DNA from 2 places in the Caballeronia sp. LZ003 genome. Region 2 is predicted to be linked to the other one. Evidence: riboswitches for the same ligand, from Rfam matches in the RefSeq annotation. Region 2 holds a riboswitch; the other holds the start of a gene.
What was found. A riboswitch is a leader RNA that binds a small molecule or an ion and turns the genes downstream of it on or off. The one in region 2 is predicted to bind cobalamin.
Positions count from the first base shown of each region.

Region 1: linked by a shared signal. The riboswitch ahead of QCE79_RS03000 (TonB-dependent receptor domain-containing protein) and the one ahead of cobG (precorrin-3B synthase) in region 2 are both predicted to bind cobalamin.

Region 1 covers NZ_JARUXJ010000001.1:645,820-661,087, reverse strand. The annotation lists gene cobD (threonine-phosphate decarboxylase CobD) at 1-266, shown strand, start outside; gene QCE79_RS03030 (cobalamin-binding protein) at 502-1,368, shown strand; gene QCE79_RS03025 (histidine phosphatase family protein) at 1,386-1,961, opposite strand; gene QCE79_RS03020 (adenosylcobinamide-GDP ribazoletransferase) at 1,946-2,707, opposite strand; gene cobT (nicotinate-nucleotide--dimethylbenzimidazole phosphoribosyltransferase) at 2,796-3,848, opposite strand; gene QCE79_RS03010 (ABC transporter ATP-binding protein) at 3,859-4,641, opposite strand; gene QCE79_RS03005 (iron ABC transporter permease) at 4,638-5,636, opposite strand; gene QCE79_RS03000 (TonB-dependent receptor domain-containing protein) at 5,663-7,540, opposite strand; cobalamin riboswitch at 7,626-7,950, opposite strand; gene QCE79_RS02995 (ATPase) at 8,187-8,573, shown strand; gene QCE79_RS02990 (cell division protein ZapA) at 8,570-8,884, shown strand; RNA gene ssrS (6S RNA) at 9,007-9,189, shown strand; gene QCE79_RS02980 (EVE domain-containing protein) at 9,267-9,725, shown strand; gene QCE79_RS02975 (SIMPL domain-containing protein) at 9,819-10,550, shown strand; gene lgt (prolipoprotein diacylglyceryl transferase) at 10,578-11,474, opposite strand; gene QCE79_RS02965 (LysR family transcriptional regulator) at 11,512-12,447, opposite strand; gene ilvD (dihydroxy-acid dehydratase) at 12,560-14,233, shown strand; gene QCE79_RS02955 (DUF2486 family protein) at 14,334-14,672, opposite strand; gene QCE79_RS02950 (DNA polymerase III subunit chi) at 14,749-15,165, opposite strand; gene QCE79_RS02945 (leucyl aminopeptidase) at 15,176-15,268, opposite strand, start outside.
Region 2 covers NZ_JARUXJ010000004.1:555,528-570,795, reverse strand. The annotation lists gene mnmH (tRNA 2-selenouridine(34) synthase MnmH) at 1-377, opposite strand, end outside; gene QCE79_RS26715 (ethanolamine ammonia-lyase subunit EutB) at 558-1,946, shown strand; gene eutC (ethanolamine ammonia-lyase subunit EutC) at 1,946-2,905, shown strand; gene QCE79_RS26705 (sigma-54-dependent Fis family transcriptional regulator) at 3,087-4,952, opposite strand; gene QCE79_RS26700 (DUF1328 domain-containing protein) at 5,076-5,249, opposite strand; gene QCE79_RS26695 (OpgC domain-containing protein) at 5,383-6,516, opposite strand; gene QCE79_RS26690 (TerC family protein) at 6,826-7,575, shown strand; gene QCE79_RS26685 (hypothetical protein) at 7,595-7,822, opposite strand; gene QCE79_RS26680 (DUF4186 domain-containing protein) at 7,914-8,312, opposite strand; gene cobM (precorrin-4 C(11)-methyltransferase) at 8,319-9,044, opposite strand; gene QCE79_RS26670 (cobalt-precorrin-6A reductase) at 9,041-9,772, opposite strand; gene QCE79_RS26665 (cobalt-precorrin-5B (C(1))-methyltransferase) at 9,769-10,857, opposite strand; gene cbiE (precorrin-6y C5,15-methyltransferase (decarboxylating) subunit CbiE) at 10,882-12,084, opposite strand; cobalamin riboswitch at 12,165-12,365, shown strand; gene cobG (precorrin-3B synthase) at 12,468-13,703, shown strand; gene QCE79_RS26650 (precorrin-8X methylmutase) at 13,696-14,322, shown strand; gene QCE79_RS26645 (precorrin-2 C(20)-methyltransferase) at 14,322-15,047, shown strand; gene cobJ (precorrin-3B C(17)-methyltransferase) at 15,035-15,268, shown strand, end outside.

The DNA of each region.
Region 1 (15,268 bases), on a different contig from region 2:
GGGAAACCCGCGAACGCTTGCAGCGCGATGGCGCACGGCTCGCGGCGCTTATCGCGCATCATGGGTTCGACGCGCGTGCGACGCCGCTTTTTACGTCGTTCCAGACATTGGATGCGAGCGGCTTGCAGCATGCGCTTGCCACGCGCGGTATCTGGACGCGGCTCTTCGATCCGGCTGGGATGACGCCGAGTTTGCGCATCGGCTTGCCAGGCAGCGAAGGAGAATGGGTGCGGCTTGAACGAGCGATGGCGGAGGTTTGCGCGTGACGTCGAAATCTTTCTGGCGCACCTTGGCTGCGCGGATCGGCTTGCTTGGCAGTGAAGTCAATCGGGCGCAGCTTGAACGCTCGCTCCCGGTGGCTTGCGCGTGAGCTTAGAACTCGTCTTGCGCACCTTGGCTGCGCGAATCGGCTTGCTCCGGCGCGCAAGCAACCGAGGTCTGCGCGCGTTCGCCGCGCATTCGCTTCGACACGCCGTTCCGCATGTCCTTCTCGCAACGACGTTGACGCTGAGCGCATCGCCCTCTGTCGCCGCTATCACCGTCACCGACGACAGCGGCTCCAGCATCACGCTCGCGACACCCGCCACGCGCGTCGTGAGTCTCGCGCCGCATGTCACCGAATTGCTGTTCGCGGCGGGCGGCGGGTCGCGTATCGTCGGCGCGGTGACGTATAGCGATTATCCGAAGGAAGCGCAGGCTATCCCGCGCGTCGGCGACAACAAGGCGCTCGATCTGGAGCGCATCGTCGCATTGCATCCGGACTTGATCGTCGTATGGCGGCATGGCAATGCGGCGCGGCAGATGGATCGGCTGCAAGCGCTCGGCATTCCGATCTTCTTCAGCGAACCGCGCCATCTCGACGATATCGCGAGCAACATCGACCGGCTCGGCGCGTTGCTCGGCACGGAAGCGAACGCACGCGCGGCGTCGGCTGCATTCACGCGCGATATCGGCAGTCTGCGGACGCGTTATGCGCAACGTCCGCCGGTCGGCGTGTTTTATCAGGTGTGGGACGACCCGCTCATGACGCTCAACCGCGACAACGTGTTCAGCGAAGTGATCGCGTTGTGCGGCGGCGTCAACGTCTTCGCCGCGAACGACACGCGCGTGCCGACCATCTCGACCGAAGCCGTGCTCGCGGCGAACCCGGAAGCCATCGTCACCGCGACGCCCGGCGCGACGACGCCGAATCGCGCGTTGCCCGCACTCGATCGATGGAAGCGATGGGGTTCGCTCACCGCGGTGGCGCGCGGCAACCTCTTCGGTATCGATGGCGATCTGATCAATCGGCCGACGCCGCGCATCGCGCTGGGCGCGGCCGAGCTTTGCAAGGATCTGGAGCAAGCGCGCGGGCGTCGCGGAAAGTGACCGAAGCGGCCCTGCCCTCAGGCATTCCACCGCACCAGCAGCCACTTCCCTCTCACGCGCCTGAACTGCACGATCGCGCCGAATTCGATCGGCCATTGCAACACGCTCGCGCGCTCCATCCCGAGCATATGCGCTGTCAGCACGCGCATGACGCCAGCATGCGCGATCACATGCACCGGCCGTTCGGCACGCTCGATATCGCGCAACCAGTCCTCCACGCGCCCGGCGAACTGCACGAGACTCTCCCCGCCATGCGGCCTCGCGTGTTCGATATCCGCGGCCCAGGCATCGATCAGCGCGCGATCGATCGCATCCCACGCGCGCCCTTCCCATGCGCCGAAGTTCATCTCGGCGAGGCGCGCATCGACGTGAGGCGCGATGCCACCGCTCAACGCCGAGGCCAGCGATGCACATCGCACGAGTCCGCTCGAATGCCAGCCATCGACACACGCGGGCACGTTCAGCGACAGCATGCGCGCCTTCAGAGCGCAAGCCGATGCATTCACATCGCGCAGCAAGGGAACATCGGTCTGGCCGTAGCACACGCCTGCATCGACGCGCACGGCTGGATGCCGGATCAGTACGAGATCCATGCGAGCCCGATGAGATAAATGGCCAGTTCGAACACCTGTTGCGCGAAGCCGAGACAATCCCCCGTATAGCCGCCGATGCGCTTCACAAAGTAACGTCCCATCGCCCAGCGCAGCACCGTGAGCAACGCGATCGTCAGGCAGGCGAATTTCCAGTCGATGACAAAGAGCCACGGCACGCCGAAGATCATCGCAATCAGAAACGAGCCCGCGCTCATGCGCTGTGCGACCGGCTTCGCCTTGCCCTCGGCGCGCACATAGTCGAGCGTGACGAGATAGCTGATGGCGAAAACGCGGCTCGCGGCGTGCGCGGCGATCAGCAACCATGCGGCAATAAGCGGCGGCGTGCTCGCAAGCGTCTGCCACTTGAGCGCCAGTGCAATGACGAGCGCAATCGCGCCGAACGCCCCGATGCGCGAGTCATGCATGATGCGCAACACGTCATCGCGCGTATAGCCGCCGCCGAAGGCGTCGGCGCAATCGGCAAGACCGTCTTCGTGGAACGCGCCGGTCAGCACGAGCGTGGCGGCCATCGACAGCAACACGGCAACGCCCAACGGAAGCACGCGCAACGCCGCGAGCAGGACGAGCGCGGCAACACCGCCGACCATCACGCCGACGAGCGGAAAATAACGCGCCGCCGCGTTCAGATAAGCGCGCTCGAAGCCAACCCAACGCGGCACCGGCACGCGCGTGAAGTAACCGAGCGCGGTGAAGAAGTAGCGCAGTTCGTCGAGCGGACGGGTCATTGCGGCAAGCGGGTCGAGACGCCCGCGCGCCTGAACGCAGTGACGCGCCCCGACCTCGTGCAGCGCTTGCGGATGATGCTCATCGCCGTCACTCTCGCTTATCCGTGACACCCGCCGCCTCGAAGCTCGCCATCTCATCGACGAACGCAACGGCCGCGCGCAGGATCGGCAACGCGAGCGCCGCGCCCGTGCCTTCGCCAAGCCGCATGTCGAGTTGCAACAGCGGCTCCGCATGCAGATGCGCGAGCATGCCCCGATGCCCCGCCTCGTTCGACGCATGCGCGAACACGCAGTAGTCGAGCACCTCGGGTGCGATCTTCGCCGCGACGAGCAGGCCGGAAGTCGCGATGAAGCCATCGACGAGAATCGTCATGCCCGCGTCCGCCGCAGCGAGACACGCACCCGCGATCATCGCGATCTCGAAGCCGCCGAACGTCGCGAGCGTGTCGATTGCATCGCCTTCGGCCGCATGCAACGCGAGCGCTCGGCCAAGCACGTCGCGCTTGTGCGCAAGGCCGCGATCGTCGAGACCCGTGCCGCGTCCGACGCATTCGCCAATGGGCACACCGCACAGACGGCTCATCAGGCACGCCGCCGCCGACGTGTTCGCAATCCCCATCTCGCCGAAGCCGATCACGTTCGTGCCGAGCGCCGCGTGATGCCGCACACGCGCCGCGCCGCGCGCGATGCCTTCGAGCGAGGTCTCGCGCGACATCGCCGCTTCCTTCGCGAAGTTGCGCGTGCCGAGGCCGAGCGACAGACGCTCGTAGCCGCTATCGATGGGAATCGGTGTCGCCACGCCCGCATCGACCACTTCGAGCGTCATGCCGACCGAACGCGACAGCGCGTTGATCGCCGCGCCGCCCGCCAGAAAATTCGCGACCATCTGCGCGGTCACTTCTTGCGGATACGGACTCACGCCCTCGGTCGCGATACCGTGATCGCCCGCAAACACGATCATCGCCGGGCGCTCGATGCACGGCTTCGTCGTGCGCTGAATCACGCCCATTTGCAGCGCGAGCGTTTCGAGCCGACCGAGGCTGCCCGGCGGCTTCGTTTTCGTATCGATGATGCGTTGTAGTTCGGCTTCGCGCGAACGGTCTGGCGCGCGGGGCGTAGGCAAGTCGTGAGCGTTTGACATCGGCAATCCTTCAGGTGCGTGCAACGGGAATGGACGGCACGAGCGCTTCGTGCTCGCCATCGCGGATCAAGGCTAGCGGATAGCCGAACGCGGCGCTCGCGCGTTCAGGCGTGAGCACGTCCGCGACGAGACCGGCGTGCGCGCCGCCCTTGCCATCGAGCAAAAGCGCGTGCGTCGAAAAGCGCCGCGCGAGATTGAGATCGTGACACGAGAAAATCACCGTGCGGCCCGACTTGCACGCGGCGTCGGCCAGTACGTGCAGACAATCGATTTGATGATGCAGGTCCAGATGCGCGAGCGGTTCGTCGAGCAGCAAGAGCGGTGTGTTTTGGCACAGCACGGCGGCGAGCGTCACGCGTTGCCGTTCGCCGCCCGACAATGTCAGGACATCACGCGAGGCGAACGATAGAAGACCGAGCGCATCGAGCGCGGCACGCGCGGCAGCGCGGTCTTCGGCGCTCTCCCAGCCCCAGCCCGTGACATACGGAAAGCGGTTGAGCAGCACGGTGTCGAGTACAGTCGCGCTGAAGGCATCGTGCGAGCTTTGCGGCATCAGCGAGCGCGCGCGTGCGAGATCCGCCGCGCGCCAGGACGCGAGTGCGCGGCCATCGAGCGATATCGCGCCTTTGGCCGGCTTTGTCAAACCCGCGAGCACGCCAATGAGCGTGGTCTTGCCCGCGCCGTTCGGCCCGGCTATGCACCACATCTCGCCCGCGCCGATACTTTGCGTGAGGTCTTCCACGAGCGTGCGTGCGCCCGCGCGCAAGCTGACGTGTTCGATATGCAGGGTCATCGCGGTCTCGCCAGCAGCATCCACAGGAACATCGGCACGCCGACGAGTGCGGTCACCACACCCACCGGCAATTGCGCGGGCGCGATCGCCGTGCGCGCGACGAGATCGGCGCTCATCACCGCGAGGCCGCCTGCCAGCGCCGACGCCGGCACGAGCATGCGCTGATCGTTGCCGAACGCGAGCCGCAATAGATGTGGCACGACGAGCCCAACGAAGCCGATGGTGCCCGCCGTCGTGACAGCCGCCGCTGCCGCAAGCGATGCGACGAGGTACACCGACAGCCGCACGCGCGAGACAGGCACGCCGAGCGAACGCGCGGCCGTATCGCCACGCAACAGCACGTTGAGTTGCGGCGCGAGCGGCACGACGACGATCATCGCGACGACGAGCGCGATCAGCGCGGGCCACGGCGTCGCTGCGCCGTTCAGGTCGCCCGTCAGCCAGAAGATCATCCCGCGCAAGCGATTCTCCGGCGCAATACTGAGGATCAACGTGATGAGCGCGCCCCAGCCCGCCGCTATCACGACCCCAGTCAGCAGAAGACGCGGCGAGGCATCGCGATCGCCGTGCCACAGGTCGCGTCGCGCGAGTCCGAGCACCAGCACGATGGATGCGAACGCGCCCGCGCACGCCGCCAGATCGATGCCCCACCACGGCAGCGACGCGAGCATCGCCGTGAGTGCGAAGGTCGCCGCTCCGCCGGATACGCCGAGCACGTACGGCTCGGCCAGCGGATTGCGCAACAGCACTTGCAGCAGCGCGCCGGAAAGCGCGAGCAAGGCGCCCGAAGCAAAACCCGCAAGCGCGCGCGGCAAACGCAAGGTGAGCACGATGTCATCGGCGATATCGGGCGCGGCCGCATGCGCGTGCAGCAACGCCGCGATGGCGCGCGGCAAGGGCAACGCGACGCTGCCGAGCGCGAGCGACGCCACGAACACAAGCAACGCGGCAAGCCCGAGCGCAGCCCAGATGCCTAACGCGCGTTTCGCGTTCATCGCGCGGCGCAGGTCAACGGTGTCGCTCACGACGGGCGCCAGCCGAGCGTGACATAAGCGCCGCGCCTCGGCGTGTTGTACGAATAAGCCAGTTCATAGTTCCGGTCGAAGAGGTTGTCGACACGCGCGCTCACGTACCACGACTTCGTGATGTCATAGCGCGCCGACAGATTCACGACGCCATAGCCCGCGAGCGTCGAATCGTAATCGCTGCGCGCACCGCTCACGATCCACTCGCCACCCACGCGCCAGCTTCCTATCGAGCGATGCGCGCTGAAACTCGCGAAACGCCGCGCACGGCGCGTCAGGTCCTGATTGCCGGTTTCATCGACGGGATTCTGGAACGTCACGCCCGCGCGCAAATCAGTGGCGCCGACATGCCCTGCCCACGATCCCTCGACGCCCTGCACCTTCGCGCGTCCGACGTTCTGCGCGATATAGAAGCCGCTGCCGTCCGATACGTAATCGATCAGATTCGAATAGCGCGTCTGAAACGCCGTCACGCGCAGCACGCCCACTTGGTCCGATGCGTACTGCAGCGCCGCTTCCACCGAATGACTGCGCTCGGGCTGAATGGACGGATTGCCGCTGAACGGATAGTAGAGATCGTCGAAGCTCGGCGCGCGGAACGACGCCGCGTAACTCGCGCTCGCGCGCCAGTGCGTGTCGATGTTGTACGCATAGCCCAGATAGTAGCTGTTCGCGCCGCCGAAATCGGAATACTGGTCGTGGCGCAGATTGGCCTGCACTTCGCTCGGACCGAAGCGTCCCACATAGCCCGCGTACACCGAATTCACGTGACGATCCGGCGCGCTGAACTGATCCGAATCGAGCGTCTGGTCGAGATGCTCGTAACCGAACAGGAGCTTGTGCGCCTCCGTCAGGCGAAAGTCGTTCTGCCACAGATACTGGCGATCCTCGGAATTGAAGCGGCTCGTATAGATGCCGTTCTGCTCGATGTTCGCGCGGTCCTGTCCCTGCGCGACCGTGAAATGCGTGGTCCACTGGTCCGTGATACGGCCGTTCGCAAACACCGATGTCGACCGCACGCGACTGTGCGAATCGTTGAGATCGCCGGGCAAGCCGTAGGCATCGTCGAAACTGTCGATGCCGTTCGACTGATAGAAGCGCACGCCCGCGTCCCATTTGTCGCCGAACTTGTGGCGCAGCGTGGCCGCGACGCTTTCGTTCAGATAACCGTTCGCGTTCGGATTGGCGTTGGGCGCGAGCGCGGGATCGATCGACGAGAAACCATCGGTCTTCTCGCGCGATACGTTGAAGCTGAAGGTCGTGCGGCCTTCGCTATCGAGCGCGCCGGAAACGCCCGCCGCTTGCCGCTGCGTGTGATAGCTGCCGTATTCCGTCTCGAAGTAGAAGCGCGGCGGATGCGCCTCGCCGTCTTTCGTGAAGATCTGCACGACGCCGCCGATCGCGCCCGAGCCGTACAGCGCCGACACGTTGCCGTCCACGACTTCGATGCGGTCGATCTGATCCGGCATGATCTGCGCAAGCTGCGCCGAACCGAGCGATGCGGATTCCACACGCACGCCGTCGATCAAAACGAGCGATTGCGTCGAGGACGCGCCGCGTATGAACGCGCTTGCATTCGCTCCCGGGCCGCCGTTGCGCGTCACCTGCACGCCGGGCGCAAGACCGATGACGCCGAGCGCGTCGTAGGCATTGCTATCGGCGATATCCTGGGCGTCGAAGAGCGAAGTCTGCGCGATCGTATCGGCGAGAGGTTGCGCGGTGCGCGTCGCGGTCACGACGACGGGCGCGAGCGGCGGTTGCGAGGCTTCGTCCGCGAGCGCTTCATGAGCGAGCAGCCATGTGTTGAGGGCGACGAGCGCGGCGCGTTCGATCGTTTTGCGTCTGCCCGCGTGTCGGGCAAGTGGCGATACCATGCGTGAAATGTTCCCATGCGTAGGCTGGCGCGACCTCGCTCCCCGCAAGGCCAATGCGCGACGAGCGCGCTCGAATGCGAACAGACGAACGCGCTGAACAGTTGGCCGGTATCCGGGCTGGCGACACACCGTCCCGCCTTCCCACGCATGAAGCGCAGTGGCATCGACACGTTCTTCGCCTTGCCTGCGTCGAGCGGCGGATTCTTGCGAATCAGACAAACTCGCAAGCAAACTCACACGACGGCGCGGCGAAAAACGCGCAAGGGACGACTTGCAACTTGCGTTGCGGTCGCTTACCGTTGCGGGGGCAGCACAGGTTGGCGTGGCCTTGGCGGCGCCGCTTCCTGTTTCCCGTTTGACTGCGCCCGCAAAAGAATGCGGACGCGAGCACCAAAAGTGCGGCAAGTGTAGGAGCGCGATTCAGGACCGTCAAGAAACGACCCTGGCCGATCATCGCAAGACACACGGCTCACGACGAACCCAACTAGAACCCGCCGTCGCAACACATCGGCAGCGCCCGCGCTTTCCACACACGAATGCATCGCGATGCACGCATGATCGCGTGCTGTTACGTCTCGAAACGAGACAATTATCGGAAGCTCCGTTGAACCGCGCTAGAATGCGAGGTCTTTAGAGGACGCAGCACATGCTCAACGAACTCGAATCACTGTCAGGAAATATCGGCCGGCTGATCCAGATCAGCGAGCGGCACAATCAGGCGCGTCTCGCGCTTGAAGCACAAATCGAACAACTGCGTAGCGACTACGCGAACGTGCAGGCAGAGCTCGTGCAAATGCGCGAGGAGCGCGACACGCTGCAAGCCGAACGTGATTCCCTCTCGGCCAAGATCGACGACGCGCAGGTCCGCCTGAACGCGATCCTCGAAAAGTTGCCGCGCGGCAAGTCCGCGAATCATGCCGAGACGGAAAATCAGCTCGATCTCCTCGATGCCCGTTCTCACGATGTGCAAGCCGCGCACGAGCATGCGCACGCGGGAGAGCACAGTGAGCATCATCACGGAGAGAAGGCATGACGACCACGCAGATCGAAGTATCCATTCTCGGCCAGCAATATCGCCTCGCCTGTTCGCCGGAAACCGAAGGCGCGCTGCGTGAAGCGGTGGCACGCGTCGACGCCGAGATGAACAAGGTGCGCAATGCAAGCAACGTGCGCGGGCAAGACCGCATCGCGGTGATGGCCGCGCTTTCACTCGCTTCCGAATTGCTGAGGCTGCAAGAAAGCGTGCGTCATGGCGAGGCCTTCCCCGCCGAGGAAATTCGCCGCACGATGCACTCCATGAACGAACAGCTTGGTGCTGTCATCGCGCAGTATGAAGTGCAGTGACCGAAGTGCTGCGACGCCGCTCCTTGGCGAACGCTAATCGGTCGCGCGATGTCAATCGAAAAAAGAAACTGCGCAATTGGTGTCGAGAGGCTGCATTAGACATTCGATTGGTGTAGAGTGACTACTCCCTGCCTGGTTCGCCAAGGTCATATATTCCTTGAACCAATGCTACATTGGCACGGTTGTGGAAACTTGCAGCACGGGCGCGCGCGTCACTCTGTCTGATGTACCCGAAGTGTTGCTTACTGCGACCAATCTTGAACCCAGGTTCAGGATGCCGGCCTAGCGGCCGAGGTGGGGACCCTACTCCAGCGGCATCGGTTCATACCGATGCCGTTTGCTTTTGTCGAGCCCGTTTTAAAACCCCGTTGCCGAATCCATCATGCGCTACTGGCTGATGAAGTCCGAACCGGACGAAGCGAGCATCGATCATCTCGCGCACGCGCCGAAGAAAACCCTCCCGTGGACGGGCGTGCGCAACTATCAGGCGCGCAACTTCATGCGCGACCAGATGCAAGTCGGCGACGGCGTGCTTTTCTATCATTCGAGTTGCCCGGAACCGGGCATTGCGGGCATCGCCAAAGTCTGTTCTACGGCCTATCCCGATCCCACTCAGTTCGACGCCAAAAGCCCGTACTTCGACGCCAAGTCCACGCAGGAGACGCCGCGCTGGATGCTCGTCGATGTGCGCTTCGTCAAGAAGACGCCGTTGATTCCGCTCGCGACATTGCGCGAACACGCGGAACTCGCCGACATGCAAGTGCTGGCGCGCGGCAATCGGCTGTCGATCACGCCCGTGACCGAGGCGCAGTGGCGCTTCATAACCGAGCGTCTGGTCTAGGGCGCGCGAATCGTTCAAGGGAACTAAGGGAACGAACGAAGCGCCTAAGTGCGGTCGCGAATCACGCGATGCTCTTGCACTCGGAGTCCTTAGATGATCGACAAGAAAACCGCCGCCGCCCTCGCCTTCGTCGCGATGTCGAGCGCCGCGCTCACGCTTCCGCTTTCGGCCGCCGCTCAGACGGTAATCACCAATCCGCAGCCATCCGGCGTGCTCTCGCTATCCGCGCAAGCCAGCGCGCAAGTGCCGCAAGATGTCGTCAACATCACGCTGTTCTACGAGCAGGAAGCGGCCGATCCATCGTCGCTCACCACCACGCTCAATCAGCGCGCCGAAGCCGCATTGCGCGAAGCAAAAGGCGTCGACAACGTGACCGCGAAAAGCGGCTCGTTCACGGTTTATCCGAGCACGGATCGCGACGGTAAGATCTCCGCGTGGCGCGGCCGCACTGAGGTCGTGCTGGAATCGCACGACTTCGCGGCGGCGTCCAAGCTCGCGGGCAAGATGAGTAACGCCATGCAAGTCGGCAGCGTCGCGTTCTCGCTGTCGCCCGAAGCGCAGCGCGCCGCCGAGCAGAAGCTCTCGACGCAGGCCATCGAGTCGTTCCGCAAGGAAGCGCAGGCCACGAGCCAGGCGTTCGGCTACGCCAACTTCACGATCCGCGAAGTGAACGTGGGCCACAGCGGCGCGGGTCCGCGCCCGGTGATGATGATGCAGGCCCGCTCGCTTGGCGCGGACGCGAAGGTCGGCGCGCCGATGGCGCTCGAAGCCGGCACGACGACGGTGACCGTCGACGTGTCGGGTTCGGTGCAAATGGGGCGATAACTGCTGTGCCGGAGAACGCGGCGTGATTTACGCCGCGTTGCCGGACACGCGTTTCTGACGTTTGTACGCCCACACCATCATGACGATGCCCGCGACGATCATTGGCAGCGAGAGCCATTGGCCCATCGAAAAGCCGAGCGCGAGGAGTCCGAGATAATCATCCGGCTCGCGCGCGAATTCCACCGTGAAGCGCGCAAGCCCATAACCGATCAGAAACAACGCCGACACTGCGCCCACCGGCCGCGGTTTGCGCGCGAAGAGGTAGATCACCGCAAACAGCACGAGCCCTTCCAGCGCGATTTCATACAACTGCGACGGATGGCGCGGCAGCATGTGATAGCGCGAGAAAATCTCCGAGAGATTGTATTGCGCATCGAGCTGCGGATGCTTCGCGAGCCAGATGGCGTCGTCGTTGGTGGAATTCTGGAAGAGCATGGCCCAGGGCGCGGCCGGGTCGGTCACGCGGCCCCACAACTCACCGTTGATGAAGTTGCCGAGACGCCCCGCCGCCAGTCCGAGCGGCACCATCGGCGCGACAAAATCCGTCACTTGCAGCCACGTGCGCTTGCGCTGAAACGCGAACAGGACCATCGCGAGCGTCACGCCAAGAAAGCCGCCGTGAAACGACATGCCGCCTTCCCACACCTTGAAGATATCGAGCGGATGCGCGAAGTAATAACTCGCCTTGTAGAACACCACATAGCCAATGCGGCCGCCGAGAATCGTTCCGAGCACGCCGTAAAACAGCATGTCGTCGATGTCCTTGACGGTCCAGCCTTGCGCGGCGACATGCGGCAAGCGCAGACGCAATCTGCCGATGGCAATGGCCGAAATGAACGCAACGAGATACATGAGGCCGTACCAGCGCACGGCGAGCGGTCCGAGATGGATCGCGACGGGATCGAAATTGGGATGTATGAGCATCGTGTAATGGAAGAGCCAGGCGAACTTCAAAGGCGAATCATACGGCAACGACGGCAGCAGCCTGCGCGCGCACGATCTCGATGAGCCGGCTCAACACCGGACTCACTTCGGCCGCGCGCCACACGAGCCCGGTTTCGACCACGGGCCCCGGTTCCCGCAACGGGCGATACACCACGCCCGTGCGCCGCAGATGCCGCAACGACTGCGGCACGAGCGCGACGCCCATGCCGGCGGACACGAGGCTCACGATGGTCTGCATCTGTATCGCCTCTTGTCCGATGCGCGGCGTCAAACCGGCCGCGCCGTAGCAGCCCATAATGATGTCATACAAACCCGGCGCGAGACGCCTTGGAAAGACGACGAGCGGCGCGCTGGCCAAGTCGTGCAGATCGACGGGCGTCTCGGTCCATTCGGCGGCGCCCTGCCCGAGTTCCTGCGCGGTATCCGTCGACATGGCGATGACGAGCGGCTCGCGCGCAATCGGCAGATACGAAAGCGTCATGGCGTGACGCGGCGGCAGCGGCGGAATCACGAGACCGGCATCGATACGGCCGGCCACGAGTTCGTCTATCTGAACGTCGCTGGTGGCTTCCGTAAGTTGCAGACGCACGCCCGGATAACGCGCATTGAATTCGCGCAGTAACGCTGGCAAAAGGCCGTAATCCGCCGTGGAGACGAACGCGAGCGAGAGCACGCCCGCCTCGCCGCGCGAAAGCGACTGCGCGAGCGGACGCAAGGCGTCGGCGGCGGCAAGCAGGCGGCGCACCTCGGGCAACAGATCGCGGCCAACCGGCGTCAGTTCGACCGTGCGCCGCGTGCGTTCGAACAGCACGACGCCGAGCGCGTCTTCCAGCGCACGGATGGCCTGCGAGAGCGGCGGCTGCGTCATGGCGAGGCGCGCGGCGGCGCGGCCGAAGTGCATCTCCTCGGCGACGGTCACGAAGTAGCGCAGCAGGCGGAGTTCGACTGGCATCGATATGTTTTGCGACTCAATAGACCCTGAATAATATATTGGACAGATACATCGACGACACTGCATTCTTCCTGCACCACACCAAGAACCACGATCCCCTCAGGAGGCAGCCATGCCCTTCAATCGCCGCTCGAAACACATCACGCAGGGCGTCGCACGTTCGCCGAACCGCTCGATGTACTACGCCCTCGGTTACAAGGAGGAAGACTTCGACAAGCCGATGATCGGTATCGCCAACGGTCACTCCACCATCACGCCGTGCAACGCGGGTCTGCAGCGTCTCGCCGATGCCGCCGTCGAATCCATTCGCAAGTCCGACGCGAATCCGCAAATCTTCGGGACGCCGACCATTTCGGACGGCATGTCGATGGGCACCGAAGGCATGAAGTACTCGCTCGTCTCGCGCGAAGTCATCGCCGACTGTATCGAAACGGCCGTGCAGGGACAGTGGATGGACGGCGTGGTCGTGATCGGCGGCTGCGACAAGAATATGCCGGGCGGCATGATCGGCCTCGCGCGCATGAACGTGCCGGGCATCTATGTGTACGGCGGCACCATTCGGCCGGGCAACTGGAAGGGCAAGGACCTGACCATCGTGTCGTCGTTCGAGGCGGTCGGCGAGTTCACGGCCGGGCGCATGTCGGAGGAAGATTTCAAGGGCGTCGAGAAGAACGCGTGTCCGTCCACCGGTTCGTGCGGCGGCATGTACACGGCCAACACCATGAGCTCCTCGTTCGAGGCGCTCGGCATGTCGCTGCTCTATTCCTCGACGATGGCGAACCCGGATCAGGAGAAGGTCGATTCCGCCGGCGAATCGGCGCGCGTGCTCGTCGAGGCCGTGAAGAAAGATCTGAAGCCGCGCGACATCATCAACAAGAAGTCGATTGAAAACGCCGTGGCGCTCATCATGGCGACGGGCGGTTCCACCAATGCCGTACTGCACTATCTGGCTATCGCGCATGCGGCGGAAGTCGAATGGAGCATCGACGACTTCGAGCGCATGCGCAAAAAAGTGCCGGTGATCTGCGACCTGAAGCCGTCGGGCCAATATGTCGCAACCGACTTGCACAAGGCGGGCGGCATTCCGCAGGTGATGAAGATCCTGCTCGATGCGGGCATGCTGCACGGCGACTGCATCACGATCACGGGTCGCACGCTCGCCGAGGAACTGAAGGACGTGCCGAGCAAGCCGCGCGCGGATCAGAAGGTGATTTTTCCGATCGAGCAGGCGTTGTACAAGGAAGGCCACCTTGCGATCCTGCGCGGCAATCTCGCGGAAGACGGCGCGGTGGCGAAGATCACGGGCTTGAAGAACCCGGTCATCACGGGGCCGGCGCGCGTGTTCGAAGACGAGCAAAGCGCGATGGACGCGATTCTCGCCGACAAGATCAAACCCGGCGATGTCGTCGTGCTGCGCTATCTCGGCCCGCAAGGCGGCCCCGGCATGCCGGAAATGCTCGCGCCGACGTCGGCGATCATCGGCAAGGGGTTGGGCGAAACCGTCGGCCTCATCACCGACGGGCGGTTTTCTGGTGGCACGTGGGGCATGGTCGTGGGCCACGTCGCGCCGGAAGCGTTCGCGGGCGGGACCATCGGGCTCGTGCAGGAAGGCGATTCGATCACCATCGACGCGCACAAGCTGCTGCTGCAATTGAACGTGGATGACGCGGAGATCGCGCGCCGCCGCGCGCTGTGGATGAAGCCGGCGCCGCGTTACACGCGCGGCGTGCTGGCAAAGTATGCGGCGTTGGCGTTGCCGGCCAATCGCGGGGCGGTAACGGGCTGAAGTGGGTCCAGCCAGGAAAGGCGAGCGCCCGGCGTTAAAAAGCCGCTACGAATGATCTTCGTAGCGGCTTTTTTCGTTCGGAGCCGTTGGCAAGCCCCGCTCACTCTTCCCGCTGCCGCCGCAACTCCTCTTCCACCGCCGCTCCGACCCACTCGCGCAAGCGTCCATCCAGCGCCACCGCCACTTCGCGCGTGATGTCCTCGACGAGCGTCTGCGTATGTTCGCGCAGCACTTCCTCGCAGCGCGCCGCGATCAGCGCGCGGGCATCGGTGTCCAGATACTGCGTGACGCGCGCGCGCAGGCGTTCGGCGACCAGCGCGGCATCGTATTCGAATGCCGCTTCCGCCGATGCCGCGCGCGCATATTCCGGCTTGCCGGGCACGACGACATCGGTGAGAACGGGGATGGACGTATCGAAGGATTCAGGTGTTTTGGTCATGGTGTCTCCGTCCGTCGCGTGATGAGCCTGTGTTGTGCGCCAATCGTAATGCCCCGCGACGGCGCGCTATGTTCGCTCAACCGCCTTGCTTGTGCGTTTCGATGGCGTAACCGCGATCCCGATAGAACCGGAAGCGCTCGCGCCCGGACGCGAGTTCGTCGTCCTCGTTGCCGACGATCTCCACGAGCCGCTCGAAGCGCGCGAATTGCGCGGACACCGGCGCGCCGAGATTGACGAGCACCTGATGATGCGGCGCGTCATCCAGATTCGACGTGAGCACGACCGGCGTCTCGGCCGCAAGCGGGCTTTTCGCCATGCAGTGCGGCACGAATTCGAGCGGCGCAAAGGTCCACAACTGCTCGTCGAATTCGGCGAGACGGCGCGGCTCGGCAAGGACGACGAGCGCGCGCCCGCTCGCATACGCCTTGCGCGCGAGGCGGCAGGCGTAGGCGAGCGAATCGCCCACGTTGGTATGAAAGTCGATGCGCGTCACGGCCTTACGCTCACTGGCCCGCGCGATCGATCAGGAACTGCGAGAGCAGCGGCACGGGACGGCCCGTGGCGCCCTTCGCCGCGCCGCTCTTCCACGCGGTCCC
Region 2 (15,268 bases):
CGCCGATAAGTCTTGTAGCCGCCTTCCAGTTGACGCGCCTGCCAGCCGATCATGTTGAACCAGGTCGTCATCGAGCCGGAGCGCTTGCCGCCGCGCCAGCAATAAATGAGCGGGCGCCAGTTGCGCGGCCGGTCGGAAAAGAGCGTATCCAGATGTCGCGCGATATTGCGCGCGACCATGGCGGCGCCGACGCGCGTGGCTTCGAAAGGCGAAACCTGCTTGTACATGGTCCCGACGATCACGCGCTCCTCGTTCGTCAGCACCGGCGCGTTGAGGGCGCCGGGGATGTGATCGTCGGCGTATTCGAGCGGCGTGCGGACATCGACGATTTCGTCGAAAGCGCCGATACGGTCGAGATTCACGAGGAGATTTTTCACGGGCGATGACGCTGCACGGGCGCAACGCAAGAGGCGGGACAAGCGCGAAATTATCGCACGGGCGCGGATTTCGGCGCGGCGGGTTTTTTTGACGAGACGCGGGCGCTGCGCGAAGCGGTTAAAGTGAGTGGCGGCACGTACGGAAGACGTGGCGGCTTTCCCTTGAACGAAGGAGACGCGATGACATATCAGGAGACGATCGGCGCCCGGCGCTACCGTTTCGACGATCTGAAAACGCTGCTCGCGCGCGCGAGTCCGCGTCGTTCGGGCGACGAACTCGCGGGCCTCGCGGCGGCGACGGAAGAAGAGCGCATCGCCGCAAAACTCGCGCTTGCACAGGTGCCGCTGCGCGCGTTTCTCGACGAACCGCTCATTCCCTACGAGCACGATGAAGTCACGCGCCTGATCGTCAATACCCATGACGCGCATGCCTTCGCGCCCATCGCGCATCTCACCGTCGGCGAGTTCCGCGAATGGCTGCTCGCCGACACCACGGACACCGCCGCGCTCGAAGGCGTCACCGCGGGCCTCACGCCGGAAATGGTCGCAGCCGTTTCCAAGCTCATGCGCAATCAGGATCTGATCCTCGCCGCGCGCAAGCGTCCGGTGATCACGCGGTTTCGCACGACCATCGGCTTGCCGGGGCATCTTTCGGTGCGGCTGCAGCCGAACCATCCGACCGACGATCCGAAAGGCATTGCCGCGTCCATGCTCGACGGCCTTTTCTACGGCTGCGGCGACGCGGTGATCGGCATCAATCCGGCGTCGGATTCGCCTGCCGCCATCACGGCGCTGCTCACGATGATGGACGATTTCCGCCAGCGCTACGACGTGCCGATGCAATCGTGCGTGCTGACTCACGTCACCAACACGCTCGCGGCAATCGAGCAAGGCGCGCCCGTGGATCTCGTGTTCCAGTCGGTCGCGGGCACCGAGCGCGCCAACGCGAGTTTCGGTGTATCGCTCAAGCTGTTGGAGGAAGCGCACGATGCCGCGCTGTCGCTCGGTCGCGGTACGGTCGGCGACAACGTGATGTACTTCGAGACGGGCCAGGGCAGCGCGTTGTCGGCCAATGCGCATCATGGCGTCGATCAGCAGACCTGCGAGGCGCGCGCCTATGCGGTCGCGCGCCGTTTCAAGCCGCTTCTGACGAACACGGTGGTCGGTTTCATCGGTCCGGAATATTTATACGATGGCCGGCAGATCATCCGCGCCGGCCTCGAAGATCACTTTTGCGGGAAGCTGCTCGGCGTGCCGATGGGTTGCGACATCTGCTACACGAACCACGCCGAAGCCGATCAGGACGACATGGACACGCTTCTGACTCTGCTGGGCGTGGCCAACGTGAATTTCATCATGGGCGTGCCGGGCGCGGACGATGTCATGCTGAACTATCAGAGCACGTCGTTCCATGACGCGCTTTATATTCGCCGCGTGCTGAACCTGAAGCGCGCGCCGGAATTCGAAGCGTGGCTGCAGAAAATGCGCGTGACGGATGGACGTGGCGGCTTGCTGTCGGCATCCGGCAGCGCGCAGGGACAGCCGTTGCTCGACTGGATCGATGCGTGATGGATGAGATCGATAAGCGGAGCGTGGATGCATCGGCGCGCGAGGACCGCGTCGATGAGCGCGCGGACGCGTCGGTGCAAAGACGCGACATGGCGGGCTTGCACACTGGCGCGCCGAAGCACGAGGGCGACAGCGTTCGCGCGAGTGCATCTGCCAGTGGTTCGAGCTCCACCAACGGCATCGAAACCAATCCCTGGGATGCGCTCAAGCGCTTCACCAACGCGCGCATTGCTCTGGGACGCACCGGCGACAGTTTGCCAACCGCGCCGCTGCTCGCCTTTGGCCTGGCGCATGCGCAGGCGCGCGACGCCGTGCATCAGCCGCTCGATACCGCCGCGCTCGCCGCGGAACTCCATGCAGCCGGCTTCGACACGCTCGAAGCGGCGAGCGCCGCGCCGGATCGCGATCATTATTTGCGGCGTCCCGACCTGGGCCGCGCACTCGACGATGCCAGCCGCGCCCGCCTTGCCGAACATGCCGCACGAACAGAAGCGGCGCCCGATATTGTTTTCGTCGCCGCCGATGGCCTCTCGGCTTTCGCCGCGCAGCGACACGCCGCCGCGTTTCTCGCCCGCATGCGTCCGAAGCTCGATGGCTGGAAAGTCGCGCCGGTCGTCATCGCGACACAGGCGCGTGTCGCGCTCGGCGACCCGATCGGCGAGTTGCTGGGAGCGCGCATCGTCGTGGTAATGATTGGCGAGCGGCCGGGCCTCAGTTCGCCCGACAGCCTCGGGCTCTACGTGACTTTTGCGCCGAGGCCAGGCCGTCACGACGCCGAGCGCAACTGCATCTCGAACGTGCGGCCCGAGGGATTGAACTACGATGCGGCCGCGTTCAAGCTGCACTGGCTGCTGAACGAAGCGCGCCGCCTGAAGCTGACCGGCGTGGGCCTCAAGGATCATAGCGGCGCGCTGCCGTCTGCCGCGGGCGATGCAAGTTCGCTGGATAATCACGCGTAACGGCACGATCGCCACCGTCGTTTCGCGCGCACTTGCATTGCCTCGCGAGCGTTCGCAATTCGCGTGGCGGCGCGATGACCGTTCCGCTTATCGCACAGTACATGCGCACCGCGGCGACTCTGCAAATGGGCCGAGTCAGCGGCAGGCACTCTTCACCATGTCGTATCAGTGAAAAGAAGCGCTATCGCCGCAACTTCCGATAAACCGTCGTCCGCGACACACCCAGCGCCCGCGCCGTCGCCGACACATTGCCGCCATGCGACTCCAGCGCCGCCGCAACCACGCTTGCGGCGATATCCGCGAGCCGCGCATCGCCAGCGGGAGCAGCGCTCGGTTCGTCGCGAACGGGAGCCTCGAAATCATCGATGAAATCGCGCGGTAAATGCGTCACGCCAATGCGCGTTTCGTCATCATCGAGCATCGCCGATGCCGTGCGCAGCACGTTGCTCAACTGCCGGAAATTACCTGGCCAGCGATGCCGCGCAAACAGCGCCAGCACGTCTTCGTCGACGCTCAACACGCGATCCGCAAGACACTCGTGGCGCAAGATGCGCTCGACGGCCGCTCGCAAATCGGTGCGCTCGCGCAGCGGCGGCAAGGTCACAGCCAGGCCGTTCACGCGATAAAACAGGTCCTCGCGAAACTCGCCCTTCGCAACCTGCTCGCGCAACTTGCGGTTGCTCGCGCAGACCAGCGTGAAGTCGACCGGCACGGCGCGCGCCGCGCCGAGCGGCTCGACCACGCGCTCTTGCAGCACGCGCAAGAGCCGGCTTTGAAGCGCGAGCGGCATGTCGCCGATTTCATCGAGAAAGAGCGTGCCGCCGTTCGCCTGCACGATCTTGCCCGACGCACCGCGCTTGGCCGCGCCGGTGAACGCGCCCTGCGCATAGCCGAATAGCTCGGATTCGATCAGCGTCTCCGGCAACGACGCACAGTTCACCGCGACGAACGGTCCATCGCGCCGTGGCGAATCGCGATGAATGGCGCGCGCCAGCATCTCCTTGCCCGCGCCGGTTTCGCCGCCGATCAGGATAGGAATCTCCTTGCCGACCACTTTCCTGACTTGCTGGATGAGTTCGTACACGCGCGCATCGCCCGTACAGAGATCGGCGAGACGCGACGGCGTCTTGCTTTCAACGGGCGCATTCGTTCTGACTGGCACCGCGACCGGCGCGACCGTGCGCTCGCGATATTCGACGCCCGCGAACACGCCGACGCCGCTATGCAGCTGAAGGCGGCGCGGCGGCTTGCCGGCCCGCTCGATCAGTTCGTCGGGAGTCGCACCGAATAGCGATGCCAGCGTCTGCACGCGCAGATGCCCAAGCTCCATTCCGAGTTGAAACTGCGCGCTGCGATTGGCGCTTAGAAGCCGGCCATCGAGATCGAATACGGCGATGCCTTCCATCAACGTGCCGATGAATTCCGGGCGGCTATGGAAATGAATTCGCAGACCGTCGCCGAACGCGCTTGCGATCAGGCGGTTCTCGATCATCTGGCCGGACATTTTGACGAGCGCCATCGTGTGCTGGTGATAGCCGCGGCGGTCGCCGGTGACATCGAGTACGCCGCTCAGGCCGCCGCGCGGATCGAGAATCGGCACCGACGAACACGTCAGAAAATGGTTGGCGCGCAGATAGTGCTGATCGCCGTGGACGGTGACGGCCTGCCGTTCGGCGATGGTCGTGCCGATGGCATTCGTGCCCTGATGCGCCTCGCTCCACACCGCGCCCGCCTGCAGCGCGACCTTTTGCGCGCGGGCGAGGAAGTCGTCGTCGCCTAGGGAATGCAGAATCAGCCCGCTCGAATCCGTGAGTGCGATCATGCTGTGCGTGTTGGCGATCTGCGCGTAGAGCGTTTCCATCACCGGCAACGCGTGAGCGAAGAGCGCGCGGCTCTCGTCGCGCTTCAAGGCGAGTTGCGCGCCGGACAAGACTTCGTATTCGGGACGCATGGTCGCGGAGAGACCAAAAGTGGCCGAGCGCTCATGCGATTGATGAATTACGTCGTGATGCGCGGGCCGAAGCGCCGCGCCGATGGCATGCTGCATCGCCTCCTCCTTTCGAATTCAGCGCGGCGGGGTCGTCGGGCGCCCGTGCCGTCGCGTGAATGTCTCTTGACGCAGAGTAACACCGACCCGGCGACCGGGTCGATGCGAGGAAGCGCGCAGTCGTTACAAGACGAGCGAGCCCGCCGAAATGGCGACGATCAGGAAGATGACGAACAGAATCAGGAAGATGAAGAAGCAAATCTTCGCGATGCCGGCCGCACCGGACGACACGCGTCCGAAACCGAAGAAGCCGGCGATGACCGAGATGACCGCGAAAAGAATGGCAAGTTTTAACATGACGTCGATGGTTTATCGTTAAGGTTTCGCCTTGTCTGCAAGGGTTGTGCCCAATCTCTTTCAAGCTGCCGCTGAATTCGACCGTTAGTTGCTCGTACGCGCGTTAAAAAGGCGGCCTATTAGCCGCCCTTTCTTACTGCGCCCCGCCCTTCTCGGCCGCAGGAACCACGGCCGGAATCGTCCTTGGCCGCCCGCCCAGCCATCGCAAGACCGCTTGATGCACTTGAGGCACGGCAAGCAGCGTGGTTACGGCAATCGCATCCGCGGCCAGACCGGCGGGCACGTTGATGAGGCCATCGGTCAACGTGAAGAGAATGGAATCGACGACGAGCGATATCACGGTGCCGACGACAAAGCACACCATGCCGTCGCGCCCCACTGCCCCGACCCACGGCAGGCGCGATGCGATTTCCTTGATCAGACCGTAGCGCGCAAAATTGGTGGCGATCCACGCAATGGCGAGAAAGTTGACGACGCGCGCGCCGGCGAGGTCACGCTTGAACGCGCTATCCAAGACCGGCGGCAGTACGAGCAGCTTGTAATACGCCATGCCGATGATCAGCGCGAGCGCCCCCAGACTGACGACCCATCCCATGCGATGCGAAGTCACGCGCTGATAAACCGGCGTGCAGCGCGCCAGCACGCCGAGCACGAACATCAGTTGCCAGGCGGCGGGATTGAAGTCCCAAAGCGTATCGTTGGCGGATGGCAAGTATTCACCGAGTTGCGGCGCAAACGCCCACAGGCCGAGGCTCAGACCGAGCAGCAACCACGGCTTGCTGCGCGCGAGCGGCAGCGTAAGCGGCACGGACAGCGCGAAGAGCGCGTACATCGGCAGGACGGCGGCAAGATACGGCTGGCGCTCGAAGGTGAGAATCTGCGTCAGTGACGACACCGGCGCGGCTGTGAGACTGTCGAGGTCATGCAGCGCCAGATTCGGCGCGCTGCCGAAAAACGGCCGCAGCAGGAAGGTCGCGACGAGCATCAGCGCGGCAGTGACGAGAAACGCGCGGTAGATTTCGACCGAGCGCTTGAGAAAACGCACGCAGGCGGCGCTTTCCGAGCGCCGGCTGGCCATCGCGGTATAGGCCGTCGCCGTGGCGAAGCCGCCGAGGAACACGAAGACTTCGGCGGCGTCGTTGAGCGCAAAGGCGTGCAGCGTGAAGCGCGACAACATGCTGCCGCCGATGTGATCGACGACGATGACGAGCAGCACGAGTCCGCGAAAGAAGTCCAGCTCGACGAGGCGTTGAGATTTTCCTGACATGCTGCTCAAGGAGTTTTCCTGCGGCGCGCAGGAGGTTGGCAGGCGCCGCAAACGGCGGCAAACGAGACCGAGAGTTTACCCTTAATCGTCTGCGGTGAGCATCTTCGCATAAGGAAAAAACCGTTTCAAATCCGGCGCTTGTTGTGTTTTGAGCGCAAACGCTGACACTTCGCAACGCATCTCTGTGTCTCCTCCGCTTGGTGTCTCGAAAAGTTTTCAAGTTCCTTTCATTAATCCAAGTCTGCGTTAATATCACGCGCCCAATCCACTCGATGCGGCTTTCGCACAGCTCAAAGGCTTCCGACGCGCATGGACTACCTCGCCACACTGCTGACCGATCCCGCCGCCTGGGCCGCTCTCGCGACGCTCGTCGTCATGGAAGTGGTGCTTGGCATCGACAACCTGATCTTCATCTCGATCCTGACCAACAAGCTGCCCGAGGCGCATCGGGAGCGCACGCAACGCATCGGCATCGGGCTCGCGCTCGTGATGCGGCTCGGTTTGCTCGGCACGGTCGCACTGATCGTGCGCCTTACCGCGCCGATCTTCGAGGCGTTCGGGCACGGCTTCTCGTGGCGCGACCTGATCCTGATCGCGGGCGGCGTTTTTCTCGTGTGGAAGGCGACCACGGAAATCCGCCATCACGTCACGCACGACGCCGACGATCACGCTGGCGCGAATGCGGGCGCGCGCCTCACACCGTTGTCGGCGATCGGCCAGATTCTGCTGCTTGATCTGGTGTTTTCCATCGACAGTATCGTGACGGCGGTCGGCATGACGGAACACATTCCGATCATGTTCGTTGCCGTGATCGCGGCGGTCGCGGTCATGCTGTTCGCGGCGGGGCCGCTGTCGCGGTTCATCGAACGCAATCCGACTATCGTGATGCTGGCGCTCGGCTTCTTGCTCGTGATCGGGATGACGCTGATCGCGGAAGGATTCGGCTCGCACGTGCCGAAAGGCTATATCTATGCGGCGATGGCGTTCTCCGCGCTCGTCGAAGCGCTCAACATGCTGGCGCGGCGGGCGAAGCGGAAGTCCGATCCAGCTCGGAATTGACGCGTCGAGAACTGATGCATCAGCTCGTGTAGCCGTCGCGGATCAGGCGGCATAGAACCGGCGCCATCGCGGGCTCCTCGGGTTCGCCTCGGTCGACCCATGCGGCGAATGCCTTCACGTCGTCGGTGAATGGCGGTTCGCCGCGCGCCTTGCGGATGACGTTGTGCGCGCTCAGCAAAGCTTTCGCGGGCGCCACGATCGATGCGATGAGCGGCCCCTTCGCCGGGCCGAAGTCGAAATTGTCCATGCCGTGCTTATCGGCATTGGCGATGAAGACTTGAGGCTCAGCAGGTCCGGTGGCGTCGCGCTTGCACGGCGGGGGTGTTATAAGCCGCACCTCAAAACGGCAACTCGCCCTGCCGCTTTTCAACAACCGCGATCTCCGGCAACGGCTGCGCGCGCAGCCAGCGATCGATCGCGTCGACGACATGCCGACGTTCGGTTTCATCGAGTACCTTGCCCGCCGCGATGTCGTGCCATTTCGCCAGACAACCGCGGCAGCACGTCGCCGTCGCGTGCTGCGCGATGAACACCGGATGCCCGCGAAACGGCGTCTGCTTGCCATCGTTGAGCGGCGCTTGCGGCGCAAGGCGCTTCGCGATCAGCTCGTGCGCCTGCGCGACGACCGCTTCCACCCCGCGTTCGCGCAGATAGCGCCCTTCCCGCACACCCAACGCAAAACGCCTGCGAAACGCGGATTTCGCGAGCGAGGCGAAGACGGCGTCGAGATCGCGCATCGACCTTCATTCCTTGCCGTAGAGCGTGGAATCGGCGAAACCCTGGGCGTCGAGCACACGGCCCACGAGAATCAGCGCCGTGCGTTGCAAACGCACTGCCCGCACCTTCACCGCGATATCCGCAAGCGTGCCTTCCACGCGCGTTTCATCCGGCCAACTCGCGCGAAACACCACGGCGACAGGACAATCCGCGCCGTAATGCGGCAGCAGATCGTCGACGATACGCTCGATATGCCGCACGCCAAGATGAATGGCGAGCGTCGCACGATGACGCGCCAGATCCGCGAGCGATTCGCCTTCGGGCATCGACGTTTTCGCGGCATAGCGCGTGAGAATCACGGTCTGCGAGATGCCCGGCAAGGTGAGTTCGCGTTTGAGCGCCGCCGCCGATGCCGCCGTCGCCGTCACGCCCGGCACGATCTCATAAGGAATCGCGAGCGTATCGAGACGGCGCATCTGCTCGCCTGTTGCGCCGTAGAGCGAAGGGTCGCCGGAATGCACGCGCGCCACGTCTTCTCCCCGCGCGTGCGCGTTTTCGAGCAACGCGACGATCGCATCGAGATCGAGTTCCGCCGTGTTCACGACACGCGTCGCCCGATGCCCGCTCAACACTTCGTCGGGCACGAGCGAGCCCGCATAAAGAATCACCGGACACGAGCGGATGAGCCGCTGGCCCTTCACGGTGATGAGTTCCGGGTCGCCCGGTCCGGCGCCGATGAAATAGACGGTCATGGAAGAGGAAGTTCGGTTGTGAGTGCATCGAGCGCGCTTGCCGGATCGTCGAACGCGCGATCGGCTTCGGGAAGCGCGGGCCGCGCAAGCATCACGACGGGCAAGCCGCGTTCGCGCGCCACCGCGAGCTTCGCTTCGGTCGCGCGGCCGCCGCTGTTTTTGCTGACGACGACATCGATACGCGCCGCATCGAACAACGCGCGCTCGCCTTCGATACTGAACGGCCCGCGCGCATCGACGATCCGCGCACGCGCGTTGCCTTCGTGCGGGTCGAGACAACGGACAGTCCAGAATTGCGACGCGGGTATCTCGTCAAGATGCGCAAGCGGCTCGCGTCCGAGCGTGAATAACGGCTTTTCATAGGCCGCGATTGCATCGACGACGCCTGGCCAATCGCGCGCCTCGCGCCAGATGTCGCCTGCTCGCGGCTGCCATGCCGGACGACGCACGGCCCACAAGGGCACGCCAACGAGCGTACATGCTTCGCGTGCATGACGGCTCATCTGCGCGGCGTAGGGATGCGTGGCATCGAGCACGAGCGCGATGCCTTCTTCACGCAGATACGTTGCCAGACCCGCCACGCCGCCAAAACCGCCGACGCGAACCTCAAATGCGAGATCCGTCGGCACACGCCCAAGCCCCGCGAGACTGTAGACATGCGACGTGCCGAGCCTGCGCGCAATGACGAGCGCGTCGCCGGTGCCGCCGAGCAATAGCACGCGCTTCATTGCGCGCTCCCGACGATTTGCCCTTGCCTGTCGATGGCGAAAGTCTCCACGACGATGCCTTGCGGCACGACGTCGAGCGCCACTTCGCGGGCCCGCGCGCAGACGATATCGCCGAGCGCGATGCCTTCGCCGCGCGCCAGCTTAAGCGCCTCCTGACTCGTGTTGGCCGCGCGAATCGCGTGCTGCAACGCGATGCTCGCGCCAGCATCGGCGGCCCAGGTGGCGAGAAGCGGCAAGTCGATACTCGACGTGCGGCTGTGCAGATCCATATGTCCCGCCGCGAGCTTGCTGAGTTTGCCGAAGCCGCCGCAAACACTGAGTCTTTCGACCGGCGCGCGGCGCAAGTGCTTCAAAACCGCACCCGCGAAATCGCCCATTTCGATGAGCGCCATATCCGGCAAGCCGTAACGCGCGCGCATGGCGTCCTCGCTCTGATTGCCGGTGCACGCCGCGATATGTTGCACGCCATTGGCGCGCGCGACATCGATCCCCTGATGGATCGACGCGATATAAGCCGCACACGAAAACGGCCGGACGATGCCGGTGGTCCCGAGTATCGACAGTCCGCCGATAATGCCGAGCCGCGGATTCATCGTCTTGAGCGCAAGCGCCTCGCCATTCTCCACGCCGATGCTCACGTCGAAACCGCCCGCATAACCCGCTCGCGTGGCGAGTGCTTCGAGATGCTCGCTCATCATTTTGCGAGGAACGGGGTTGATGGCCGGCTCGCCGATCGGCAACGCAAGGCCCGCGCGCGTCACGGTGCCAACGCCCGGCCCCGCATGAAAGCGTACGCCATGCCGCGCCGCAAGCCGCACGCGAGCTATGACGAGCGCGCCATGCGTGACATCGGGATCGTCGCCGGCATCCTTGATGACGCCCGCTTCCGCTGCATCGCCGGCAAGACGGCAGAACGCGAGCGGCATGGTCACGGACTGGCCCTTCGGCAGCACGATCTCCGCGCGCTCGCTCGGCTCGCCGAGCAACAAAAGGCGCGCGGCCGCGAGACTCGTCACGGTCGCGCAGCTTCCCGTCGTGTAGCCGCTTCTGAGCGGCGCGGACTGTTCGGGCGTTTCGTCACGCATCGGGATGGTCATCCGCCGGCGAGCTCATGGCTTCTTCGCGTGCAGAAGCGTGATCGGCAGCGCTTGCCGCCACGTATCGAAACTGCCGAGCGGCTCGGCCTGTGCGATGCCGATCCGCGTCAGCTCGCCGCCATGCTCCGCGCGCCATGCAACGAGCGCCGCTTCGCTCTGCAAGGTCACGGCGTTGACGATCAGCCGACCGCCCTGCCGCACGCGCGCCCAGCACGCATCGAGGAGACCCGGCACGGTCACGCCGCCGCCGATGAACACGGCATCCGGCGCGCTCAAACCGTCGAGCGCGCCGGGCGCCTCGCCCTTGACGAGTTGCAGCGCAGGCACGCCGAGCGCATCGCGGTTATGTTCGATGAGACGCTGCCGCCCCTCGTTCGCTTCGATTGCAATCGCGCGGCAAGCGGGATGCGCGCGCATCCACTCGATACCGATGGACCCGCAACCCGCGCCGACATCCCACAGCAATTCGCCCGGTTGCGGCGCGAGACGTGCGAGCGTCACGGCGCGTACATCGCGCTTGGTGAGTTGGCCGTCGTGCCGATACGCGTCGTCGGCAAGACCCGGCGTGAGCGATGGCCCCGCGTGGCCCGCATGCGTGCGGCATTCGATCGCCATGAGATTGAGCGCCGCCACGCGCGGCTCGCGCCAGTCGTCCGCACGTTCGTCGAACCGGCGTTCGTTCGTGCCGCCCAGATGCTCGAACACCGTCACGCGGCTCGCGCCGAAACCATGCAGCGTGAGAAGCTGCGTGACGGCGGCGGGCGTCGCGCCATCGGCGCTCAGGACGAGCAGACGTCCGCCGCGAAACACATGCGCAAGCAGGGACGCCACCGGCCGCCCGACGAGCGACACGCATTGCGCGTCCTGCAACGGCCAGCCCAAGCGCGCCGCCGCCAGCGACAGCGACGAAGGCGCGGGCATGACGCGCATTTCTTCCGTGGATAATTCGCGCGCAAGCGTGGCGCCGACGCCGAAGAACATGGGGTCGCCGCTCGCAAGCACGCATGTTTGGACGCCGCGCTCGGCGAGCACGGCATCGACGGAAAACGGGCTTGGCCATGGCACGCGGCGCGCCGCGATACGCGCCGGCAGAAACGCGAGGTGACGTTCGCCGCCGTGGATCGACCGTGCTTCGAAGAGCGCGCGCCGCGCCTCGCGGCCAAGCCCATGCCAGCCGTCCTCGCCGATACCCACGACGGTCAGCCAGTTCGACATGTGCGGCCTCCTACGGGCGAATCCCGCGTTTGAAGCACCCGCGCAAGGCGGGAAGCGGTCTGATGGTCGATAAAAGCGGGCATAATAGCGCGTTCGTCGGTGCCTGAAGGGTTCGATCGGTATCGAGCCTCATGGCCTAACAGGGAACACAGCAAAACTGTGGCTGCCCCCGCAATTGTACGCAGCGAGTCCGCGCTCCACTGCCACTGGTTTTTACCGGGAAGGCTAGCGCGAATGTCGACCTGCCAGCCAAGAGACCTGCCGACGTAAGCATTCACTGCTATTCAACGCTATTCAACGCAATTGCGCGAAGCCTGCCGGGCGGGGTGTACCGGTTCGCAACTCAAGCGCTTGAGCATACGGTCGAGCTTTTGGAATCGTTCTTGCCGCCTCGGTCTTCGGCCTGTCCCGGCCTCATGCGTATCGTGCCCGCACGCGATGGCGCCCTTGCGCGCGTGCGTCTTGCCGGTGGCGAGTTGCGTCGCGAAGCCGCGCATGCCGTGGCGCACGCCGCCGAGCGCTGCGGTTCCGGCACGATCGAAGTGACCAATCGCGCCAATCTGCAACTGCGCGGCATTCGCGACGACGCCCACGCGGAACTCATCGACATCGTGCTCGCGGCGGGCCTCGGTCCGACCACGGCCGGCGCCGACGATATCCGAAACGTCATGCTGAGCCCGCTTGCGAGCACGGGAACGCGTGCGCTTGCAGCGGATATCGTCGAAAGCATGCAGGCCGATGCCGCGTTGCACGCGTTGTCGCCGAAGTTCGCGTTGCAGATCGACGATGGCGAAACGCTTGCGATGCTCGATCATCCGCACGATCTTTGGCTTTCGGCGCTGGACAATGGCGCGCGCTTCGCATTCGGTTTTGCAGGATCGATGCCGCATCGTGAGGAACATGCGCCTGCCTCGGGCGCGATCGCCCGTGACGACGCGAAGCGCTTCATCCTGGCCGTGTTGCAGGCGTTTCTGGCGCTGGCATCGGTGGAAGAACACCGCATGCGCGATGTGCTCGCACGCGTTGGAATAGCGGGCTTTCTCCATGCCCTCGACTTCGAAACACAGCACGACGCCGCACTTCAGTCATGGCGTCGCGCGCCTTCCGATGCAACGTTACGACTCGGCGCGCATGCGGACTATGTCGGCGCGCAAGCGCCGCTCGGCCGCCTCGATGCTAATACGCTTCACGCAATCGCCGATCTCGCCGAAGAACGCGTCGTGATGACGCCCTGGCAAAGCGTGTTGCTGCCGGACGTGCACGCGAATCGCATGACGCATGTCGTCGACGCCCTTCGCGCGCTTGGCCTCGCCACCGATCCACGCGATCCGTTCGCGCGTCTGATCGCATGCGCGGGTTCTTCGGGCTGCGCGAAAAGCCGTGCCGATACGAAAGCGGACGCGCATCGTTTAGCCGCCTTGCTGCCCGCGCATGCGCATGCGCACGCGCATCTGAGCGGCTGCGAGCGCTTTTGTGCGGCGGCGCATCCCGTCAAAAACACGCTCGTTGCCGTTGCGCCCGGCCGCTACGACGTGCTTCGAGGCACACACGTGATCGCCCATAACCTCCTCATCGAAGAGGCGGCCGCATGGCTCGCCCGGAGTCATGCCGATGTCTGACTATATCCGCGACGGTGCGGAGATTTACCGGCAATCGTTCGCGACGATTCGCGCCGAAGCCGACCTCGCCGCCATTCCCGCCAACCTCGAAAAGCTCGCCGTGCGGCTGATTCATGCGTGCGGCATGATCGATATCGTCGATGACCTGCGCTTCTCGTGCGATGCCGGTATCGCGGGCCGTGAAGCGCTCGTGAGCGGCGCGCCCATTCTCTGCGATGCGCGCATGGTCGCCGAAGGCATCACGCGCGCGCGCCTTCCCGCGAATAATCGCGTGATCTGCACGCTCGGCGATGCCTCCGTGCCGGAACGCGCCCGTGCGATGCACAACACGCGCTCCGCTGCCGCACTCGAACTCTGGCGGCCCGATCTTGCGGGTGCGATCGTCGCAATCGGCAATGCGCCCACCGCGCTCTTTCATCTACTCGACATGATCGACGACGGCGCACCGAAGCCCGCGCTCATCCTCGGCTTTCCAGTGGGCTTTATCGGCGCGGCGGAATCGAAAGCCATGCTTGCCGCCGACAGCCGTGGCATTCCTTTCGTCGCGTTGCTCGGACGACGCGGCGGCAGCGCGATGGCGGCGGCCGCCGTGAATGCGCTCGCATCGGAGGCCGAGTGATGAGCGGAAGACTCCATGGCCTGGGCGTCGGTCCGGGCGATCCCGATCTCATCACGGTGAAGGCGTTGAAGCTGCTCAAGGCGGCGCCCGTGGTCGCGTATTTCGTCGCGAAGGGGAAGAAGGGCAACGCGTTCGGCATCATCGAATCTCATCTCGAAGACACGCAGACGCGCTTGCCGCTCGTCTATCCCGTGACGACCGAAGCGCTCGAACCGCCGCTTTGCTACGAGACGATCATCAGCGCGTTCTACGATGAATGCGCGCTCGCCATTGCGGATCATCTCGAAGCCGGCCGCGACGTGGCGGTGATCTGCGAAGGCGATCCGTTCTTCTACGGCTCGTACATGTATCTGCATGATCGCCTTGCCGCGCGCTTCGAGGCAGAAGTCGTGCCCGGCGTCTGTTCGATGCTGGGCGGCGTCGCAGTGCTTGGCGTGCCACTGGTTTATCGTAATCAGAGCCTTGCGGTGCTTTCGGGCGTTCTTTCGGAAGCCGAACTAAAACGAAAGCTGGCGACGAGCGATGCCGCCGTCATCATGAAGCTCGGCCGCAACTTCGACAAAGTGCGTCGTGTGCTGGCGGAACTCGGGCTCGACAAACGCGCGTTGTATGTGGAACGCGCGACGATGGCGAATCAACGCATCGTGCCGCTGAACGAAGTCGATCCAATGGCATCGCCCTACTTCTCGCTGCTGGTCGTGCCGGGGACGAAATGGAGCGCATAGACTTAGCGAAGCCGCTTGCCATCGTCGTGCTCGGCAACGGTGCGCTGACTATCGCGCGCAAGATTCAGGCGTGTCGTCCGGGATCGCTCGTTCATGGACTCGCTAGTCGCGTGAACGTGGACGTCTCCTTCGACGACTTCGGCGCGCACGTGCGGGCACTCTATGCGGCAGGCTCGCCAATCGTCGCGCTGTGTTCAGCAGGCATCGTAATTCGCGCGCTG